2 regions of the Enterococcus hirae ATCC 9790 genome follow, and region 1 is predicted to be linked to the other one. Evidence: riboswitches for the same ligand, from Rfam matches in the RefSeq annotation. Region 1 holds a riboswitch; the other holds the start of a gene.
The links. Region 1 has a riboswitch for magnesium ahead of EHR_RS12690 (FtsW/RodA/SpoVE family cell cycle protein). Riboswitches for the same ligand answer to the same signal wherever they lie in the genome.

Region 1 (5,166 bases):
GCTGAAATTTCAATGACAGCAGAAAACCAATTTACAATTGAAAAAGCGTTAGAACGCAAATACAAAGTGAAACTGACATTGATCCCATTGATCGAACAGTTTGCTGCAACAGCTATTTCAGAAAGATAACCAGTTTCACAAATCTATCCACCGCATCAAAAAACGGATTTTTGTCAAATGATGCCGGTAATGAGAAATCATAAAATGTTAAATGAGCAGAAAGGCAATTGCCCTCTGCTCATTTTTTTATAGTAAAATATTTTTTCTATTACTTTGAATCACCAAAAGTTGTCAATAATCTTCACCAATCTTAAAAAAGATAGAACCAAAAAAACAAGCGGTCTCTTTCCCTTAGTTTATTGGTTATGTTTTCCCAGCTTACCCATGCGCATGATAAAAGACATTCAGTTCATAAGCGACACCAGAAATAATTACTGCTAGTAAAAGGACTAAAAGACCTAAAACTACTTTTTGCTTTTTAGAAAAAAGCGTTTTTTTCTTCTCTAATTGCCTTGTTTTCAATATTGAATCTGTGGAGATAAAAGAGAAACAAACAACATAAGACAATAAAACTACTACTGCACTTAACGAAAATCCAGCTAAAATATCACTTGGATAATGGACTCTTAGATATAATCGAGTTGCTGCAATCAGCAATGGATAGCTGATAAAATACCAAGCAACTCTTCTGGTATCCTGACGACTCCAAATAATACTTAACGATAAGATAATTGTTAGGAAAAGCGCAAAGGATAATAAAGAATGTCCACTAGGAAACGAGTAACTCGTACGTATTTCCAATTGTGAAACGGCAGGTCTGATTCGTGCAATGAGCTTTTTTAGAATATACCCAAAAAAACTAACCGCAAAGATATTACAGATATTCCAAATCGCTAACAAATGGTAATTCTTTTTCCAAATATAAAAAGCAAAAAGAAAGGCGAAACATAAGGTCGGACCAATCGTTGCTAACTTAGCAAACAAACGAACAATCGTTGTTAGTTGTGGAAAATTAGGTAAATCGATCTTTGTATAAACCGCTAAATCTAGTGTTTCGAACCATGGAGGATTGATTTTTACGCATAAAATCAATCCAATCAAAAGACATAATGGAACGATTGATAATTTCAGTGCTTTTTGTTGATAATCACTCATAAAACTTTCACTTACTTTCTAACTTCATCTGACTAAACAAATGACTTATTCTACTTTTTTAAAACCTAAAATCATACCTAATCCGCCTCCCATGATCAACAAGGAGGTTCCTCCTTGACTTAGAAAAGGCAAAGGAATTCCTGTTAAAGGCAGTAAACCAATCGAAGCGCCGATATTTTCTACGATTTGAAATAATAGTCCAAATACGAGTACTACCGCTAGATATAGATTTCCTTTATTGTTTGTCTGTATCGCAGTGTAAATAACTTGGTAGAAAAGATAGAAATATAGAAAAACGACGGTCACGCTACCTAAAAAACCAAACGTTTCGGCAATTACAGTAAATACCATATCTGATTCACGTACCGGTACATAGATTGGTGGTATTTCAGCTGGTCGTCCACTAAATCCACCTGCACTAACAGACAATAAGCTTTGTGATTGTTGGTATCCGATCGATTGACTGTAAGCAAAAGGATCGATCCAAGCTCTCACCCGGTCTAATTGATACGTCTTAAAGTTCAGACTATAAAGGATCTCATTACCGTATTTCGTAAAAACTAGACAAATCAATATGACCCCAATAATAAATAAAAAACTAGCACATACGGCCAAGATCTTCCAATGGACCCCTGCAATCATGAACAGAGCCCCCAAACAAATAATAAATACCAAACTTGTCCCAAAATCTTTTTGCATATACATCAACAAGAAAGTTGGTAAACTGATCAACAGAACTTGAAAGACATAGATCAGATCCGTTTTCACGGTACGTTCACTGACTTTCTTTTCATAAAGCAAGGTGAAATAAACGAGAACTAATGCAAAAGTCAATTTAACCAATTCAGAAGGTTGAAAAGTAAAACTACCCATCCTCAGCCAACGTTTCGTATCGGTTAATTGGTACATCACCGGATCATAAAATTTGTAGAGCAAACTCATAATTGCTAATGAAATGGCATAAAAATAAGGAGACAATCGTAACAATAACGCTGTCTTGATTTTTTGTGTCAGTAACAAAAGTCCTAATGAAGCAATGCAAAAGATCACTTGTTTTAAAACAATAGTTTTATAAGGAACTTGGTCGTAGACTGCTGCTCCATATTGCACACCGATACTTAATAAATAAAAGAGAAAAATCGGCAAAAATAACGCATAATTAAACTCAAATGATTTTGATTTCACACACAACACCTCTTAAACGAAAGTTTTCGTAACCAGAATTTCTCTAATCTTCTTATCAAAACATCCGTTATCAACTAGTATCCATTTTGCCATCCTTTCTATTAGGCAAAAGGAGTCACTTTCACATGAGGAAAAATAAAAGTAGCGTGATCAAAATGTGCTGTGATTTATTTTCAAGTAAGTGGTGTAAATATCCAACTCCAAAAAATAAGCCGAAAATTCACAAAAATCAGCAAAGATTTTTAGAAGTTTCGGCTTATTTGTTAAAGTTGCGTACATCAACAACTATCTCATCGTGTGAGTTTTGACACTAAACAACGTAAAGATTTCTCTTAGCTATCTTATGAAGAGCCTTAATTCGACAATTCCTGTTTTACACATTGGCGTCTTTCGACGTTTCTGCGCAATAGCCTATGTTTGTTTAGGAGCCTCGCCTAACAAGTATTAAATTTGAAAAAAAGTATATCCTTTAACGAACAATTTCACAATAGCATCCCGTAGAAAGTTCGCAAAAATTTAGTCATATTTAACCTTTTCCTTAATTTTACCGGCAATTAGCAAAAAAAGAGAGCTTTTGACTAGGAATAATATGAATAAATATAATAAATATATAGTAGCTTTTTATCCATTCTGCTGTTATCCCAATCAGTCTCTCTTTTTTATAAATACTTATTTTTTACGTAATTGCATCAAAAATTTTCTAGCTACGTCCTGATTCATTCCTTCGGCTTTTCTTAGAAATTCAGCGACTTGTTCAATTTCAGTTCCTTGTGCCCCGACTGTGATCGCTAAGGCTCTAGCTTGAAGCGACATATGCCCCTTTTGGATACCGTCTGTCACTAATGCCCGCAAAGCAGCTAAATTTTGTGCTAAACCGACGGCAGCAATGATTTGAGCTAATTCTTTTGCTGATTCAATCTTCAACATGTCTAGTGCAATCTTTGCTTTTGGAAGAATCCTAGAAGCTCCTCCAACTGTTGCCACTGCCAAAGGTACCGTTAATTGTCCAATTAACTTATCTCCAATCATTTGCCAGTCTGACAGGCCTTGGTAAGCACCATCTTTCGCAGCATACGCATGAACGGCAGCTGCACAAGCTCTCGTATCGTTTCCAGTAGCAAGAATGACAGCTTCGATGCCATTCATGATCCCTTTATTATGTGTTGCTGCCCGATAAACATCTAATTTAGCATACTCGGAAGCTTGTTGGATTTTTTCAGCAATTCTCTTTCCTGCTTCAATCGTTTTTCCCAATCGCTCGAAGGGAATCTCACAACTAGCTGTTACTAATGATTCTGTTGCGAAATTGCTTAAAATACTAAATAAAATCTCTTCTTTAGGAAACCAGGAACGTATTTTCTGGGCAACACCTTCTAAGATAGCGTTGATGATATTAGCTCCCATCGCATCTTTTACATCAACCAAGAAATCGATCGATAAGTAATCCAAATTATTACCCTTAAAGTTTCTTGTTGCGATTTCCTGCACTCCACCACCACGTCTCACGATCGAGGGATAACTTGCATTCGCACATGCTAGTAGTTCATCTTGTCTGGCGATGACAGCATCAGTTATACCTCGATTATCCAGTTCCCCTGATAGTACAATCTGACCACGCATCAGGCGTTGTGGTGTAATTGCTGTAATGTCTCCACATATTTTTGCTCCGTTACTGGCTGCAGCAATTACAGACGGTTCTTCTGTCGCCATCGGTACTTGCCTTTTGATTCCATTGATTTGAAAATTAGGTGCAATCCCTAGAGGAATCTCAACTTGACTGATTTGATTTTCAATCAAATGATTGGCTACTTCTTCAGAGAGTGTTCCTACTTTTAATTCATCAGCTTGTGATTGACTGATGATTCCTTCACTAACCAACTGACTCCGACGTTGTTCAGGCGTCAGTTGATAAAACTTTTTTTTTGGTCACTTGATTGTTCCGTTTCTAGATTTGCTTCAAGTAACATGGCTAGTCCTAAGCCTCCACCAATACATAAAGAAGCCACACCATATTGTTGGTTCATTCGTTTCAAGCCATAACTTAATGTTGTCAAAATACGAGCACCACTTGCACCAATCGGATGACCGAGTGCGATGGCACCACCATCTACATTGACTTTTTCTTCAGCTAGTTTTAAGTTGCGATTGACCACGATCGATGAAGCCGCAAATGCTTCGTTGATCTCAAAACGATCGATTTGATCAATAGAAATTTCTGCTTTTTTCAATAATGTTTGGATTGCTGAGATAGGTGCAATTCCCATAATGCTCGGATCAATCCCAATTTCAGAAACAGCCTTGATCGTTGCAAGATAAGGAAGCCCATGTTTGATCGCATATTCTTTTGAAGCTAAAATCAATACCGATGCTCCATCATTTAACGGAGAAGCATTCCCTGCTGTCACAGTCCCATTTTCGGAAAAAACAGTTTTCAAAGTCCCTAATTTTTCCAGTGTACTATTCCCTCGGATGGCTTCGTCTTTATCCATGATTCTTTGATCAGGTAAAGTAACGGGAATAATTTCTGCTTCAAATACCCCGTTTTCACTAGCTTGAGCTGCTTTTTTTTGTGAGTTGAGCGCATATTGATCTTGTTCTGTTCTCGTAACGGAAAATTCGTTCGCTACTTTTTCAGCAGTTAAGCCCATATGTGCATTTGAGAACGCATCTGTCAGCCCATCATTGACCATACTTGAGATCGGCTCTTCATAAGTTGCATTTTCTGCTTCATATTGCTGAAGCAGTGGCGCACGTGACATGCTTTCAGTGCCTCCTGCGACTACTAGATCAGCTTCACCTAACTGAATCAATTGGCGAGCCAAAATA
Region 2 (5,166 bases), 400 kb from region 1:
TAGCAGAGTAGATGATTACGTCCGGACAGCTCATTATTTAGATCAATCGTTGGAACAATTCTTTACGTATTTGAAAAAATCCGGTATCTATCAAAATTCGATGTTTGTCATCTACGGAGATCATTTTGGAATATCCAATACGGATAATAAAGACTTGGCGAAAGCCTTAGGAAAAGACCCTGCTACTTGGAATGATTTTGATAATGCTCAAATGCAGCGAGTGCCATTGATGTTCCACATTCCAGGTTATAAAAAAGGTGAGATCAATCATGAATATGGTGGCGAAATTGATGTGTTACCTACCCTGTTACACTTAGTAGGAATCAATGATAAAGACTATATCCATTTTGGTACAGATTTGCTTTCACCACAGCATGATCAGTTGGTTGCCTTTAGAAATGGTAATTTTGTGACACCTAAATATACCGTTTTAGATGGAAAAACTTATAATAACCAAACAGGGGAAATCATTGATCCTAAAAAAGCTGGTATCCAAAAAGAAGTGGAAAAAGATCAGAATCAAGTCAAAACGGCTTTAAGTTTATCTGATAAGTTGAATCAAGAGAATCTATTACGTTTCTATGTACCAGATAACTTTAAAACGATTGATCCCAAAAAGTATGATTATAAAAATGATGCAGAGAAAAATGAAACCATTGAAAAACAAAAAGGAAGCAAGTCCACGAGTGTTTATTCTAAAAATGGAAATAAAACAACGACTAACCTTTACCCTGCAGAAACAGATGAGAATAATTAAATGAATAGTTAATAAAACTTCCAAAAAAGTCGATTTGTTTTCACTTTTTTGGAAGTTTTTTTTATATAATTCGTAAACTTTTTTATTTTAGCGTATGTAATTAGTGAAGGAAACAAATTTTTTACAGCGATTCTTTTGGAAGTGAAAAATCCGAGGAAATTTGGATAGGTGTAAAAAATGATGGCTGAATTCAGTTGAATCAAATAAAAATAGAAAAGGAAAATAGGATAAACTTGTCAGCTATAGGTTGACCGAAGAATAAAAATCAGAAACAACAAGGAGGGGAAACGTTTAATCAAAACAACAACTGGCAATGAACGAACATGTACATATAGAAGCACAGATCCAAGCAGCTAATTTATTTTTCAACATTTTGGCTAAACATTTCTTATCATACAAACGGTCATGTGATACGTGTTGTAGAAGTGTTACAAGAAGGATGAAAGATCAACTGTTTCGTACATGGCACTCACTCAGTTATTGGTTTTGGTAACGATCAATTATGTATGATGGAGAATTAATCAAGCAACTTCGAGTGAATCGAAAGTTGACACAAACACAGTTAGCAAAGGGAATCTGTTCTAAAACATCTCTAGTAGGAATCGAAAATCATACCGTAAAGAAGATCTCTTTTTGTACACTAAAAGCCTTCTTGGAACGCTTAAATATTTCTTTGGCCGAATATGAATGGTTACGTAATCAGCTTGAAGAACCCAAAAAAACGAAGAAAAGTCGGCATCTTTTAAATAAAATCCAAGAAGAGAACTTTGATCCTTATAAGGAAATTGCCAACAACCGAAAGCAATATAAAAAAACAGCTGATTTATACTATTTAATGTTAAATCTACAGATGTTTTGGCAGACGAATGGAAAAATGGAGTTGCAATTAGAATTTCTAGGATATGAGTGTCGTACGATTGAAGAATACTTTATGAAAATCAGGGAATATGGTCATTTTGAGTTAGACATTCTTTCCAAGTATCCCTATATTTTCAGTGATTCATTTCTAGACAATCATTACTTGAAAATCAAAAAAAGAATGCGACAAATGACCGATTCTTTGAATGAAGACTATTTATTTACATTTTTAATGAATCTCACACTTTATTATATCGATAAAAAACGTTTCAAAAAAGCGCGTAGTATCAACCTCGATATGTCTCGCAGTTTGGCACACAAAGAAAAATCAACAATCATTTATGAAAGTTTGATGACAGAATACTACAGAAAGCTGATTGCACAAGCCTTAGGTGAACCACTTTCAAAAGAGTTGAATACTTTTTTTACGGTCATCGAATATACCCTAGGCAAGAAAGAGCGCAAACGTCTTGAAGAGAAACTTTTGGAAGTGATAAAAGAAGAAGAGAAAAAAATGATGTTGTTTGAACAGATTGCAAAAATAGAACAAGAATAAGTAAGGCAAGTGAATAAGAGTAGAAAAGACCTTGCAATAATCATTGACTAAACGAACTGTCAGGTACTTTTCTGCTCTTTCACTCAACTATCAGTAAGAGCAAATCTGTTTGGTCATTCAGGATGAACGATCTCAGATTTTTGCTTTTTTGTATCGAATAATGGGAAAAAACGATTGATTTCATTGGTTGCAGCATCTCTTGAATCAGATGCATGAATGATATTTTCAGTTCCAGGTAAGGCATAATCTCCACGAATCGTTCCAGGAACAGCATCTACAGCTTTAGTTGCACCGACCATCTTACGGACGATATCGATGACATCCTCTCCAGCTAAAACAAGATAGACTACTGGTCCCGAGGTCATATAATCAATTAATTCATCGAAAAAGCTCCGACCGCTTAAGTGATGATAATGCTCTTGTGCGAGTTCTTTTGTCATTGTTGCAAACTTCATTTCAGTAATTGCTAATCCTTTTTCTTCAAATCGTTGGATGATCCGCCCAATTAAATGACGTCTGACACCATCCGGTTTGATAATGACCAATGTACGTTCCATCTGATACACCCCTTTTTTTGTTATACCTTTATTATACTGGTGTCTGAGTAAACCCACAATCAAAGTGAAAAAGCTGATCAACATACGAGCTATTAAGTACAATAAGAATTTTCTAACCCCATCAATCAAAAACAATTTATTTACCATAAATGTTTGGAAAAAGCAAAAAATAAGTTTGACAATCGGTGCATAAGTTGTTATATTTACGAAGGAAAACTAAATAGGATTTGTTAGGTGAGGCTCCTATACAAACACAGGCTACTGCCCAAAAACGTCGAGAGACGCCAATGGGTAGAACAGGAATTGTCGAGACAAGGCTTTTCATAAGGTAGCTAAAAGCAAGGAATTGCTTTTTACGTTGTACAGTGTCAAAACTCAACGATGAGATCAAAGAAGCTTTTTTTTATGTGCTTTTTCGACCTTTCGCTGAATTTTTGATGAAAGGTCTTTTTGTGTTGAAACAATCCTAACAAACAAAAAATGGAGGTGGTTTCGTTGGGAAGTTGATGCTTTTAAAACGAAAGAGAAACAAGAACAATTCTATCAAGTTAAAGGAGATGAGAACAAATGGATGACAGTCCTGCGAAGAAAATAATGCGAGAGAAATTGCTGGCTGAGGCTATTATCTATCTGTTTTCAGCCCCTTTAAATACAGCATTTTCTCCATTACTCAACTAACTAAAAATAACCCAGCTTAAATAAGTATTGCTTATATTTACTGGGTCTAAGGAGAAAAATGAGATGGAAAAAAAGAGAGATACACAAAAAATGTATGCTGCATTTGCAGGAAAGACAAAACAAGAATTATTGAACTTCTTTCATTCGACTGATCAAGGAATGAAAGACGAACAAATTGAAGAATCAAGAGAAAAATATGGTGAAAATTCAATCTCTTATGGGAAGAAAACACCCTTTATTGTAGAAGCTTTAAAAGCTTATATTACACCATTCACCTTGGTATTGATTGCACTCGGAGTGATTTCATTTATCACAGAATACGTGTTAGCCGCTCCTGGGGATAAAGATTTATTTGGAGTAATTATCATCTTTACGATGGTCATCGTCAGTGGAACGATGACGTTGGTTCAATCTGTTCGCTCTAACCAAGCCGCAGAAAAATTAAAATCATTGGTAAAAGTAACCGCAGCAGTTAAACGTAACGGTGATTATACTGAGATTCCAATGGAAGAAATCGTTTGTGGAGACCTTGTTCGATTATCAGCAGGTGATATGATTCCTGCAGATATGCGTCTGTTGTCAGCCAAAGATTTATTTATTTCACAAGCTGCCTTAACTGGTGAAAGTTACCCTGTCGAAAAGCAAGCGATTGTTTACGATGATGAGACTTTGAGTGAAACTAGTTATGAAAATTTGGCTTTTATGGGAAGTAACGTTATCAGCGGGAGTGCTGAAGGTATTATTGTATCTGTTGGTAATGAAACATTATTTGGACATGTGGCTCAAACGCTCTCTGAAAAACCGATCAAATCAAGCTTTGAAATTGGTATTCATAAAACATCCATGTTATTGATCAAATTCATGGCTTTAATGGCACCAACAGTTATCGTTATCAATGGGTTGACTAAAGGGGATTGGCTGGAAGCTTTTCTATTCGGTTTATCTGTAGCAGTCGGTCTTACACCTGAAATGTTACCAATGATTGTTACTACGAACTTAGTTAAAGGCGCTAGTGTGATGGCGAAAAAAGGAACAGTCATCAAAAATTTGAATGCGATCCAAAACTTTGGTGCGATCGACGTGTTATGTACGGATAAAACTGGGACATTGACTCAAGATAAAATCATTTTAGAATACCACATGGATTGTTCTGGTAAAGAAGATGATCGTGTTTTACGCCATGCGTATTTAAATAGTTACTATCAAACAGGATTAAAAAATCTGTTGGATGTAGCAATTATTGATGAAGCCAAACAAACGTTAGCAACCGATAAAATCAATTACCGCAAAGTGGATGAAATTCCATTTGACTTTGAACGTCGTCGGATGAGTGTCGTTGTAGAGGACACCGCAGGTAAAACACAAATGATTACCAAAGGTGCGATCGAAGAGATGTTGAGTATCTCTAATTACATCGACATTGATGGGATCGTTAGTCCATTAACCAATGAAAAAAGAGAATCAGTTCTTGCAAAAGTGAGAGATTTAAATGAAGATGGTCTACGTGTAATCGGGGTGGCCCAAAAAACAAACCCAAGCGTAGTTGGCGAATTTTCAGTGAAAGATGAGTCAGATATGGTATTGATTGGATACCTTGCTTTCCTTGATCCTCCAAAAGAAACGACGAAACAAGCACTAAAAGCATTGAAAGATCATGGTGTCGCAGTCAAAGTCTTAACGGGTGATAATGAATTAGTCACTCGTTCGGTTTGTCGTCAAGTGGGTCTGGAAATTAATGAATTGATCACTGGCGAAAAGAT

Region 2: another riboswitch for magnesium. It lies ahead of mgtA (magnesium-translocating P-type ATPase); the one in region 1 lies ahead of EHR_RS12690 (FtsW/RodA/SpoVE family cell cycle protein).

The regions. Positions count from the first base shown of each region.
Region 1 covers NC_018081.1:2,679,877-2,685,042, forward strand. The annotation lists gene EHR_RS12680 (hypothetical protein) at 1-129, shown strand, start outside; gene EHR_RS12685 (phosphatase PAP2 family protein) at 379-1,155, opposite strand; gene EHR_RS12690 (FtsW/RodA/SpoVE family cell cycle protein) at 1,201-2,340, opposite strand; M-box (ykoK) riboswitch at 2,622-2,789, opposite strand; partial or broken gene EHR_RS14725 (hydroxymethylglutaryl-CoA reductase, degradative) at 3,010-5,166, opposite strand, start outside.
Region 2 covers NC_018081.1:256,688-261,853, reverse strand. The annotation lists gene EHR_RS01335 (LTA synthase family protein) at 1-757, shown strand, start outside; gene EHR_RS01330 (helix-turn-helix domain-containing protein) at 1,260-2,171, shown strand; gene ndk (nucleoside-diphosphate kinase) at 2,285-2,728, opposite strand; M-box (ykoK) riboswitch at 2,948-3,122, shown strand; gene mgtA (magnesium-translocating P-type ATPase) at 3,470-5,166, shown strand, end outside.